4 regions of the Erwinia magellanica genome follow, and region 2 is predicted to be linked to each of the others. Evidence: predicted binding sites of a transcription regulator. Region 2 holds the regulator's gene; each other region holds the start of a gene.
The links. Region 2 encodes PhoB, which activates phosphate uptake and scavenging genes when phosphate is short. Its sites were predicted from a motif close to CTGTCATAAAACTGNCNNAT; they were not measured.
Positions count from the first base shown of each region.

Region 1 (3,132 bases), 790 kb from region 2:
GTGCCTTCTGCCTCGCCCTGAGGCAGGAGGTTGTTTTTTAATCAATATTGCCGTCGGCTTTTTTCCCTTCTTTCCTCCCGTTTTTCCGATTCAGATTAGTGATTAAAAAATTTCTAACCCGATGAATATTCTTAGAAAAAATTTAATTTTCCGCCACCTGCTGGCAATAAATCCTGAGATTGCTACGCTTGACGTAAAATAGATGTTGCTTTCGAACTGAGATTTGTAGCACTTTATTAACAGCGGTAGAAAGAAGTGTTGTCAGATTCACTATGGAGATCGCGAATGGTAAAGTCCTTTAACGGACATCAGTACGACAAAAAAAGTTTCGCTGCTTTTTGCGAGGGCGATTCTTCCCCATCAACTTTCTCAGTTTTCTGTTCTAACGGCCAACTCACGATAAATCCCGACCGGTGCACAGCTGCGCTTATGCCAGGCTATGCGCCTAATCTCTGGCCAGACAAGGCTTAAAAGGAAGCCACCGAAACCTCTAAAGCGTTCACGTAATCGCATCGATTCCAGATGCGGGAAATGAAACCAACTGTAAGGTGTCACTATGGGAAGACAGAAAGCAGTGATCAAAGCTCGTCGTGAAGCAAAACGTGTGCTTCGTAGCGATTCACGCAGTCACCGTCAGCGTGAAGAAGAATCGGTCACCTCGCTGGTGCAGATGGGTGGGCTGGATTCAATAGGGATGGCGCGTGATTCGCGCGATTACACGCCCATTGAAGCCCGAAATGAAGCTCAGGCGCACTATCTTAAAGCCATAGAGAGCAAACAGCTGATCTTCGCCACGGGCGAAGCGGGCTGCGGTAAAACCTGGATCAGCGCAGCGAAAGCGGCTGAGGCCCTGATTCATAAGGATGTTGACAGGATTATTGTTACGCGTCCGGTGCTTCAGGCGGATGAGGATCTGGGCTTCCTGCCCGGAGATATCTCCGAGAAGTTCGCCCCTTATTTCCGGCCAGTGTATGACGTTCTGGTTAAACGTCTCGGTTCTTCCTTTATGCAGTACTGTCTGCGTCCCGAAATTGGCAAGGTGGAGATTGCTCCCTTCGCTTATATGCGTGGACGAACCTTTGAAAATGCCGTGGTGATCCTTGATGAGGCGCAAAACGTCACCGCCGCCCAGATGAAGATGTTCCTGACCCGCCTTGGGGAAAACGTCACCGTGATTGTCAATGGCGATATCACCCAGTGTGATCTGCCATCACATGTTCAGTCAGGCCTCAGCGATGCCTTAGCTCGTTTTGAGGATGATGACATGGTAAGCGTGGTGCGTTTCGGTAAAGAAGATTGCGTCCGCTCACAGCTCTGCCAGCGTACGCTGCTTGCTTACGGCTAACCGTAAAAAAACTGACCAGGCCCGGATGAAAATCCGGGCTTTTTTTATGCAAGTCTCTTCTTTCGCGCAGACTTTCTCTTTAAATAGGGCGGTGAGAGAGGGGGATCACGAGGCACGTCCATGTGCCTCGCCTTTCAGGCAGCAGAGCTGTGCAAAACGGCTCTCCTGCCGTTTTGTCGAACCCTGTCGAGGGTTCTCACCCCACTCTCCGGTATAACATGCAAAAAAAAAGTCTGAACTTTCGCTCAGACTTTCTCTTTAAATATGGCGGTGAGAGAGGGGTTCGAACCCTCGATACGTTGCCGTATACACACTTTCCAGGCGTGCTCCTTCAGCCACTCGGACACCTCACCGTATTGTTTTACTGCGTCGTCCCAGGGGGCGACGGGGCGCTACTATAGGGAGTAGAAGGCGCCCGGTCAAGCATATTTTTCTTTTATTCTATCGGCTTAAAGGCGGTGCTGGCAGAAAAGCGTGCGGCAAACCCTTGTCATCATACAGAAATGTCTCCGACACAAAACTATCATGGTTGTGTCGCAAACTGGCTCCCTGAAATCTTTAGCAAAACTTCATCATGGAGCATCGAGTTAATGAAACTTAAAAGTCTGTTCACCCTCTCTCTTATCGCTACGGTTATCTCCTCCACCGCCTGGGCCGATGTTGCGGCCTACAGCCGCGCCGCGCAGGGGGATATCACGCAGCCTGGCGGGGCACGCCGCCTTACAGGTGACCAGACTGAAGCGTTAAAAGCTTCTCTGAACAGCAACACGGCTAAAAACGTTATCCTGCTGATTGGGGATGGTATGGGGGATTCAGAAATCACTGCGGCACGTAACTATGCCGAAGGGGCAGGCGGTTTCTTTAAGGGGATTGATGCGCTGCCGTTAACGGGCCAGTACACCCACTATTCGCTGGATAAGAAGACGCACAAGCCTGACTACGTTACCGACTCTGCCGCTTCAGCTACCGCCTGGAGCACCGGCGTGAAGTCTTACAACGGCGCGATTGGTGTGGACGTTAACGGCAAAGATCACCCAACCCTGATGGAAATGGCGAAAGCAGCAGGGAAAGGCACCGGCAACGTTTCAACAGCAGAGCTTGAAGATGCCACGCCAGCCGCGCAAATCGCTCACGTCACTTCGCGCAAGTGCTACGGACCAGAAAAGACCAGTGAGCTGTGTGCCGCCAATGCGCTTGAGAAAGGGGGTAAAGGCTCCATCGCCGAGCAGCTGCTGAATACCAGAGCGGACGTTACGCTGGGCGGTGGCGGTAAAACGTTCAGCGAAACGGCAAAGGCGGGTGAATGGCAGGGAAAAACCCTGGAAGAGCAGGCTAAGCTGCGCGGCTATCAGTGGGTGACTGACCTGGAAGGCATGACCGGGGTGACTGAAGCCAGCCAGCAGAAACCGATGTTGGGCCTGTTTGCGCAGGGGAATATGCCTGTGCGCTGGAAAGGGCCAAAAGCCACTTATCACGGCAACATTGAGGGCAAACCGGTGACCTGTGAAGTCAATAATGAGCGTCCCGCATCCACGCCAACGCTGGCACAGATGACCGATAAGGCAATTGAGCTGCTGAGCAAAAATGAGCACGGCTTCTTCCTACAGGTTGAAGGCGCTTCCATTGATAAACAGGATCACGCAGCCAACCCATGCGGACAGATCGGTGAAACGGTCGATCTGGATGAGGCGGTGCAGAAGGCGCTGGAATTTGCCCGTAAAGAGGGGAACACGCTGGTAATTGTGACCGCAGACCACGCGCACTCCAGTCAGATTATTGCTAACGAC
Region 1 is NZ_JBCHVC010000002.1:932,477-935,608, forward strand. It holds gene phoH (phosphate starvation-inducible protein PhoH) at 557-1,345, shown strand; tRNA gene AAH450_RS11720 (tRNA-Ser) at 1,611-1,698, opposite strand; gene phoA (alkaline phosphatase) at 1,936-3,132, shown strand, end outside.
Region 1: the regulator PhoB is predicted to act here: its motif matches at 1,855-1,874, upstream of phoA (alkaline phosphatase).

Region 2 (3,132 bases):
CGCTGTGGAAATGGATTTCGTGCCGCCCCTGACTCAAAGTTTCCGCTTCACGCTGTAACAGCTTCAGCATTAACGGCACCTCGACTTTTTCCTGGAGATCGAGCGCTGGCGCGGCTTCAATGCGTGACAGCGTCAGCAGCTGTTTCACCAGACCATCCATACGGCGGGTCTGCTCCTGCATTGTATGCAGCGCTTTATCCCGCAGCGGCCCTTCCATTCCGGAATCATTCATCATCTCCAGATAACCCTGTAGCACCGTTAACGGCGTACGCAGTTCATGGCTGACGTTAGCGAAAAAGTTACGGCGGGCGCCTTCCAATTGATGCATCTGCGTCACGTCACGCGCCACCAGCAACCACTGTCCTTCTGAATAGGGCATTACGCGGAATTCAAGTTGGCGATGGCTGTTATGCACCAGGGTCAATGGCCGGGAAAAATCCCGCTGGCGGAGGTAGCGGGTGAATTCGGGGTAACGAAGCAGGTTAAGGATGTTCTGACCGTTATCCTCCGGCCAGCGCAGCCCCAGCATCTGCTGCGCCAGGCCGTTGCACCAGAAGATGGTTCCCTCTTCTGTGGTAAGTACCACGGCATCGGGCAGGGACTCCGCTCCGCTACGAAAACGCTTAATCAGGTGGCCAAGCTCGCGCCGACGCCGACGATTTCTCGCCTGCATCTGGTAAAGGCCATAAAAGAGAGGCTCCCAACTGCCGCGACCGGCCGGTGGCGTCATGCTGCGATCGATCCAGAGCCAGTGGGATAAACGGAGTAAATTAGCGAAGTGCCAGCCCAGTACGGCCAACACGGCGATCAGCAGCAGCCAGGGCAGGTAGCCGACCAGCAGCCCCAAAATCAGGGCGGGCAGGCAGGCCAGTACCAGCTCCAGCAGCAGTCTCTTCCAGGAGAGGCGTTCCAACACGGTAGAGGCTCCAGTGCGAACGATCAGTAACGTGCAGAGAAACGGTAACCTGTTCCGCGAACCGTCTGCACCATGCGATCGTGCCCGGTCAGTTCCAGCGCCTTGCGTAGGCGGCGAATATGAACGTCAACGGTACGATCTTCGACGTACACGTTAGTGCCCCACACATGATTAAGCAACTGCTCACGGCTGTAGACCCGCTCCGGGTGCGTCATAAAGAAGTGCAGCAGCTTATACTCCGTTGGCCCCATTTCCAGCGGCTGAGTCTCGGACATCACGCGGTGTGAAGAGGGATCCAGGCTCAATCCCTGCATCTCAATAACCTCCTCCACCGCCATTGGCGAGATGCGGCGCATCACTGCTTTAATTCGCGCCACCAGCTCTTTCGGCGAAAATGGCTTGGTAATATAGTCGTCAGCACCCACTTCCAGACCGCGAACGCGATCTTCTTCTTCGCCGCGCGCCGTGAGCATCATCACCGGGATATCCCTGGTCATCGCTTCACGCTTCAGGTGCTTGATAAACTGAATGCCCGATCCCCCCGGTAGCATCCAGTCCAGCAGGATCAAATCAGGCCAGGGTTCGATGAGCATACTGACCGCACTGTCATAATCTTCCGCTTCTATGGGTTGATAGTCATTTTGCTCCAGCACGAAACACAACATCTCACGGATTGGGGCTTCATCTTCGACTACCAGAATGCGCTTAGCCATTATTGCTCCTGCTACTGTGACGGAATGCCACTGGATATGCGGCGCCATTATGCGTCAGTTTTATGACAGTTTTATGAACAAAACTGACCCCAGCCCACCGATTTATAACACTTTTATGAAGGTAGTGGTCAATGTGTCTGGGGTTTTGCCTCTGGCTGTTTATAATCGTCGGCACTGCTTTACGCCTCAGAGGGACCCCATGCGAATACTCCACACGTCAGACTGGCACCTGGGCCAGTTCTTTTACACCAAAAGCCGTGCTGCGGAACATCAGGCTTTTATTGACTGGCTGCTGGAACAGGCGGTGGAAAAGCAGGTAGATGCCATTATCGTGGCGGGTGATATCTTCGATACGGGAGCGCCGCCCAGCTATGCGCGTGAACTCTACAACCGTTTTGTTGTGAAGCTACAGCAAACCCGCTGTGAGCTGGTGGTACTGGGTGGAAATCATGACTCTGTGGCCACGCTGAACGAATCTCGCGAGCTGCTTGCCTGTCTGAATACCAGGGTCATTGCCGCAGCCAGCGACGATCCTGCGCAACAGGTGCTGATGCTGAACACGCGCGAAGGTAAACCTGGCGCGCTGCTCTGTGCTATCCCTTTCCTGCGCCCTCGCGATATTACCCTCAGCAAGGCGGGCCAGTCAGGCCGGGAGAAACAGCTGACGCTGCTGGAAGCGATAACCCAGCACTACCAGCGCTGCTGGCAGGCGGCGCTGGAAGTGCGTGAACGCCATAATCTGCCGCTCCCCATCATCGCCACCGGCCATTTAACGACCGTCGGCGTCACCAAAAGTGACGCGGTGAGGGACATTTACATCGGCACGCTTGATGCTTTTCCGGCTCAGGCTTTTCCGCCAGCAGACTATATTGCGCTGGGGCATATCCATCGTGCGCAGCGCATCGCCAATAGCGACCATATCCGCTACAGCGGCTCCCCTATTCCGCTCAGCTTTGATGAGCTGGGCAAGGAGAAAAGCGTCTTCCTGGTCGATTTTGCTGACGGCAGGCTCAGTAAGGTTGAAACGCTGCCGATCCCGCTATTTCAGCCCATGCAGATGATTAAAGGTTCGCTGGAAGAGATTGAGCAGCAGCTTGCGGCTATCCTCCCGCGTGAAGATGGCAAAACCGTGTGGCTTGATATCGAAATTTCTACCCATGCCTGGCTGAACGATCTCCAGCGTCGTATTCAGGAACTGACGGAGAAGCTACCTGTGGAAGTGGTGTTACTGCGACGCAGCCGGGAGCAGCGCGATCAGGTCATCAACCGGCAGAATAATGAGACGCTCAGCGAGCTTAGCGTGCAGGAGGTGTTCAGTCGTCGGCTGGCCCTTGAGGAGCATGAAGAGCCGGAGCGGCTGGCTCGTGCCACCACGCTGTTTAAACAGACGCTGACTGAGATTGATGACGAGGAGCAGGCATGAAGATCCTGACGCTGCGGTTTAAAAATCTCAACTCCCTCAAGGGGGAGTGGAAGATCGATTTCACTGCTGAACCTTTTGCC
Region 2 is NZ_JBCHVC010000002.1:145,737-148,868, reverse strand. It holds gene phoR (phosphate regulon sensor histidine kinase PhoR) at 1-916, opposite strand, end outside; gene phoB (phosphate response regulator transcription factor PhoB) at 940-1,629, opposite strand; gene sbcD (exonuclease subunit SbcD) at 1,829-3,052, shown strand; gene AAH450_RS07730 (AAA family ATPase) at 3,049-3,132, shown strand, end outside.

Region 3 (3,132 bases), on a different contig from region 2:
AGCACCACCCGCCAGATGACTTCCCAGGTGGTACAGCCAATGCCATACGCCGACTCTTTCATCATCACCGGAGTCTGTTCAAACACGTCACGCATCACTGAAGCGATGTAGGGAATGATCATGATGGCCAGAATAATTCCGGCAGCCAGAATGCCTATCCCAAATGCAGGCCCCGAGAACAGCGCGCCAACGATGGGAATGTTCGCCATCAGGTCGCCCAGCGGCGTCTGGAAGTAGTTAGCAAACAGCGGGGCGAAGATAAACAGCCCCCACATGCCATAGACAATACTTGGGATTGCGGCCAGCAGCTCAATCGCCACACCCAGAGGGCGGCGTAACCAGCCAGGGGCAAGTTCTGTCAGGAACAGCGCGATGCCAAAACTAACCGGAACGGCGATAACTAACGCAATCACCGAGGTCACGACGGTGCCATAGATAGGCACCAGCGCACCAAATTGTTCGTTGGGAGCATCCCAGGTTTTGGTCCACAGGAAAGAGAAGCCGAACTTCTGCATGCTGGGCCAGGAGGAGAAGATCAGAGAGACAATAATGCCGCCGAGCAGAAACAGCACAATCAGCGCAGCCAGTTTTACCAGCGCACCGAAGATGAGGTCACCCTGTTTGCCGGGGGCTTTAAATGTCGGCTTGGTTTCAGCCATAGGATTCCCGATATTGAAAGTGTAGGGGCGGCACGACGATGCCGCCCGATGGAACAGGCCGGATTAACCGGCCCCTACAACCGCTTAGTAAAGCGCTTTACCCGAGCCGTCTTTTACGTTGGTTTTCCATGCTGCGCGGATCTGCTCAACAACAGAGTCCGGCAGTGAAGCGTAGTCCAGGCTGTTAGTGGTTTTGCCACCGTTTTTGTAAGCCCAGTCAAAGAACTTCAGTACAGCAGCACCTTTCTCAGCATTTGCCTGCTCTTTGTGCACCAGAATGAAGGTGGTGGAGGAGATTGGCCAGGCATCAGCTCCTTTCTGGTAAGTCAGGTCCTGTGCGAAAGATTCGCTCCAGTTAGCGCCTTTCGCGGCGTTGCTGAAACTCTTCTCGCCTGGCTCCACGGCTTTGCCGTCGGCATCAATCAGTTTGGTGTAAGCCAGGCTGTTCTGTTTGGCATAGGCGTACTCAACATAGCCGATAGAGCCAGGCAGGCGCTGTACGAAGGCCGCAACGCCGTCGTTACCCTTACCGCCAAGACCGGTAGGCCAGTTTACGGTGTTGCCTTTACCAATTTTGCTGTTCCAGTCGCTGTTAACTTTTGCCAGGTAGCTGGTGAACACGAACGAGGTGCCTGAACCGTCAGCGCGGCGAACCACGTTGATGTTGCTGTCTGGCAGCTTCACACCCGGGTTCAGTTTGGTAATAGCCGGGTCGTTCCATTTTTTGATGGTGCCCAGGTAGATGTCGCCCACGGTTTTTCCGTCCAGCGTCAGCTGGCCAGATTTAATACCCGGAATATTAACGGCCAGCACTACGCCGCCGATCACGGTAGGGAACTGGAACAGGCCATTTTTCTGCAAATCTTCATCTTTCATTGGCGCATCAGATGCACCGAAATCCACAGTCCTGGCAATGATCTGTTTTACACCGCCGGAAGAACCGATGCCCTGATAGTTAACCTGTGCGCCAGTTTCGGTGTTGTAGTCAGCAGCCCATTTATTATAAACAGGCGCCGGGAAGGTGCCGCCAGCGCCGGTCAGATTAGTGGCGGCAATTGCAGAAACCGCGCTCAATGAGAGGGTTACAGCTACGCATTGAGCCAGGGTTTTTTGCATCAGTGTCATGTTCCCTCCAGGGGATTTCAGGTCTGCTGTTTTAACAGGAATAATGATTGTTGCTGGAGGCAAAATAGGACAGTTTGATGACATTACCGTGTACGTAATATGACAGTTTTATGACAAAAGTTGGGGCGGCAGCCAGGTGGGTATAACGGACTGGATTTAGTGCGGCAGCTAACAGGGGGTATCAGGGGCAGGAAGCTTATTTTTTTGTACATCGCGCGAAAACACGGCTGTAAATAAATATTTCATCTGTAAAATAATAAAAGCCCTGACTATGACAGCCAGGGCTTTTAGGGTACTACACTTTCATTAATTAGCATTAAATTACTTAATTTTCACATACTGCTGTTTGTACAACTTAGCATGTACAAGTTCGCAAAGATAATATTAGGTTCTGATTCTATAAATACCTCCTATTATTACCAATTAACACGACCTGCCTTTTTACTCTTACACCAGACAGGCTGAACCAGTACAATTCCCCTCGCGATATCTACTTTTTGATGCGTGGCTTTACATCTTCACTTATTGATGCGTTGCCTTACATCATCGCGACTTTATCCCCACTGCGATCAACATAACAACTACGTGGCCTTAAAACATCATGTGGGCTGACAGCTCCTCACTATGATCCCCATACAACAATATAACGAGGCCTTTATCGCAGATAACTCTTTTACGCTCTTAAGCGTCAAACTACTTACTTACTTACTTACTTACTTACTTACTTACTTACTTACTTACTTACTTACTTACTTACTTACTTACTTACTTACTTACTTACTTAACTAACTAACTAACTAACTAACTAACTAACTAACTAAGAACTTACTACTGACAGACAACTTTCGTCTGCCGTTGACTAATAATCTACGCATCTTTAAAACGAAGTCAATACTGTTTTTAATAACATGTGATTACTTACAGCATTTTCTGCTGTGGCGGCATTAAAACCGGTCTGCGAAAAGATCAATAATATCTGTCGATATTTCCTTCTTAACCCACTCCTTGTGACCGGGTTCTTTAAAGAACCAGCCATATCCTTTTCTCTGCATCACCAATAAAAAATCCGGTCAGCCTTTTAATCGGCATAACCGGATTTTCTCAGGGAAAATCAGTCACTCATCCCACTGTTCTCCCTTGCCAGAGAAGCGGACTATTCCACCGTCACTGACTTCGCCAGGTTACGCGGCTGGTCAACGTCCGTGCCCTTGATCAGCGCTACGTGATAGGAGAGCATCTGCAACGGAACGGTGTAGAAGATAGGGGCAATAATCTCCTCAACGTGCGGTAGCGGGATAATGCGCATCCCTTCCGAATTGCTGAAACCGGCATCCTGGTCAGCAAAGAC
Region 3 is NZ_JBCHVC010000004.1:500,937-504,068, forward strand. It holds gene pstC (phosphate ABC transporter permease PstC) at 1-659, opposite strand, end outside; gene pstS (phosphate ABC transporter substrate-binding protein PstS) at 744-1,784, opposite strand; gene glmS (glutamine--fructose-6-phosphate transaminase (isomerizing)) at 2,938-3,132, opposite strand, start outside.
Region 3: the regulator PhoB is predicted to act here: its motif matches at 1,882-1,901, upstream of pstS (phosphate ABC transporter substrate-binding protein PstS).

Region 4 (3,132 bases), on a different contig from region 2:
TATTTGCCCAGCACAATGCCCATCAGCGCCCCTACAGGATAGAAGGTCTGACTGACGTTAAGGCGCAGCGTGGCGTGATCCCGATGCCCAATCATTGAGCTGTAGGTATTTGCTGCCGTTTCAAGGAAGCTCAGGCCAATGGCGATGGCGAAGATGGCCGCCAGAAACATGGTGTAAGTTGCCATGTGAGAAGCGGGATAGAAAAGCACGCACCCGACAATATAGAGCGCCAGGCCCAGCAGAATAGCGACCTTATAGCTGCTGCTGCGGATCACCAGCGAGGCCGGGATCGCAATCAGGAAATAGCCACCGTAGAAGGCGCTCTGCACCAGCGCGCTGGCAAAATCGCTGAGGGCAAACACGCTTTTGAACTGGGTGATCAAAATGTCATTCAGGCTGGCTGCGCATCCCCACAAAGGGAAGAGGCAGGAGAGCAGAATAAACTGCAACAGCGGGGTCTTATTTAAATAGCCATCAGGCTGCTGAACGATGTTCGGGTGCATAGCGGATCCTCAGTTAACGGGTGAGAAAACGGTGAAAGGTATCGGCATCGGGATAGGAAAGCTGGGTTCCCCGTCCGGTGACGCTGCAAGCGGCATAGGCGGAGGCAGACGCCATCGCCTTAGCCACATCGCCATGCTGGATCAGGAAGTGGGCAAAGCAGCCGATAAAGGCATCTCCCGCTCCGCTGGTATCCACAGCCCTGACCGGCGTTGGTTCAACGCGGTGGACTTCATCGCCATGCATCCAGACCGATCCCCGGCTTCCCAGGGTAATGATCAGGTTTTTCAGGCCGCGTCCCAGCAACATTTGCCCTGCCCTGATCACCTCCTCATCCGTACTGACAGGCAGGCCGGTGAGGATCTCCAGTTCGGTTTCGTTGGGCATGAAATAGTCGCACTGGCAGGCATACTGAATATCGAGATCCGCTACTGCCGGAGCAGGATTAAGGATCACCTGAATACCGTGCTGACGCGCAAAGTCGATGGCGTAATAGACCGTGGGCAGCGGAATTTCCAGCTGCAACACTATCAGCCGACAACGCTTCAGCGCTTCAGAGGCGGCATCGATATCCGCTGGCGCAAGATGAGCATTCGCCCCTTTGATAATCAGGATGCGGTTCTGCGACCGATCGTCAACAAAGATAGGCGCCACCCCGCTTGAAGTGCCTGCGGCAACGGTTACGTTGTCAGCGTTCACGCCAAACTGCCGTAAGTTTTTAACCGTGTTCTCCGCGAAAAGATCTTCGCCAACCTTGCTGACCATCATCACCGCCGCGCCAAGCTTCGCTGCCGCAACGGCCTGATTTGCCCCTTTGCCACCGCAGCCCAAAGCAAAATCGGGCGCTTCTAAGGTCTCACCGGCTTTTGGCATCGTGTTGGTATAGGTGATCAGGTCGACCATATTTGAGCCAATGACGGCAATATCCATGACATTTTCCCCGTGTAAATTTTCTTCATTAAATGTTGTAGAAATAACAATAACAATCATCTTGTGTTATTTTTGTGACACCCGTCTCAGCCTGAAAATCGCGTCATCAGAGTCATGATTGGAGATTGACGGCCAGCGTGAAATGTTATTATTTTAACAAAACACCCCATCTGCTGAGGAACTCCCCCCGTGCAAAACCTTGACTATGCCCGCTACATTGACCACACGCTGCTGGCGGCAAATGCCACCGTGCAGCAAATTACCGCCCTGTGCGAAGAGGCGATGGCCCATCGCTTTTACGCCGTTTGCGTCAATTCGGGTTATGTTCCGCTGGTGGCAAAAACGCTGGAAAACAGCGGCGTGAAAGTCTGTTCGGTAATCGGTTTTCCGCTGGGCGCGGGACTGACCAGCGCTAAAGCGTTCGAAGCTAAAGCGGCTATTGAGGCGGGAGCGGAAGAGATCGATATGGTGATTAACGTCGGCTGGTTACAGAGTGGCGAGATTGCCGCTGTGCAGGCCGATATCCAGGCGGTGCGCGAGGTTTGCGGCCCGATCCCATTGAAGGTAATATTAGAGACCTGCCTGCTCAGCGATGCACAAATCGTTCAAATCTGTGAAATTTGTCGCGCACTTAGCGTAGCCTTCGTGAAAACCTCCACCGGTTTCAGCACCGGCGGCGCACGCGAAGAACATGTTCGTCTGATGCAGCAAACAGCTGGTCCGGACGTGGCGGTGAAAGCGTCAGGCGCGGTTCGCGATCGTCAGACAGCCGATATCATGATCAACGCGGGCGCCACCCGCATCGGCACCAGTTCTGGCGTCGCTATCGTCAACGGCAGTCATCCCGCCGGCGAGGGATATTAACCGTTCTTTAAGGAGTGACTGACCATGGAAACCCGGCGCGATGAGCGCGTAAACAAGCTGTCGTCTGCGCTGAAGCGAACCGACAAAATCCACCTGCGGGAAGCCGCGCGCCTGCTGGGCGTCTCTGAAATGACCATCCGGCGGGATCTCAACGAACAGCCTTCGGCGGTGGTGTTACTCGGTGGCTACATTGTCAGTGACCCTAAAAACAGTCAGGGGCACTATTTTGTCACTGACCAGCAGGCGCACAACGTCGAGAAGAAGCGGCGGCTGGGGCAGCTGGCGGCTTCGCTGATAGAACCTGGCGACACGGTATTTTTCGACTGCGGCACCACCATGCCGTGGATTGTCGATGCCATTGATAACGAGTTAGCGTTTACCGCTATCTGTTGTGCCATGAATACCTTTCTGGCGCTGAAAGAGAAGCCAGCCTGTCAGGTTATCCTTAACGGCGGCGAGTTCCATGCCGACAACGCCATCTTTACCCCGCTGGGGCACGGCTCGGTAATGGACAGCCTCTGCCCCGGCAAGGCGTTTATCTCTGCCGCAGGGATTGATGCCGTTCAGGGGGCAACCTGCTACAACCTCAACGAGCTGCCGATGAAGCATCAGGCGATGCAGCGCGCCCACCACAAAATTCTGGTGGCAGACAGTAGCAAGTTTGGCAAAGTGCTGCCCGCCCGTATTGACGAGCTGAGCGCCTTCGGCACGCTGGTCAGTGATGAGGCGCCGCCAAAGGAGCTGACCAACAGGCTGAAAAATCTGGGGATTGAGCTGATTACGGCGCAGAAGTGAAGGCTTCAGGCTGGATCAAAGCTGCATCCAGCCGCGCTGCAA
Region 4 is NZ_JBCHVC010000003.1:220,162-223,293, forward strand. It holds gene fucP (L-fucose:H+ symporter permease) at 1-503, opposite strand, end outside; gene rbsK (ribokinase) at 517-1,431, opposite strand; gene deoC (deoxyribose-phosphate aldolase) at 1,621-2,295, shown strand; gene deoR (DNA-binding transcriptional repressor DeoR) at 2,320-3,090, shown strand.
Region 4: the regulator PhoB is predicted to act here: its motif matches at 1,493-1,512, upstream of rbsK (ribokinase).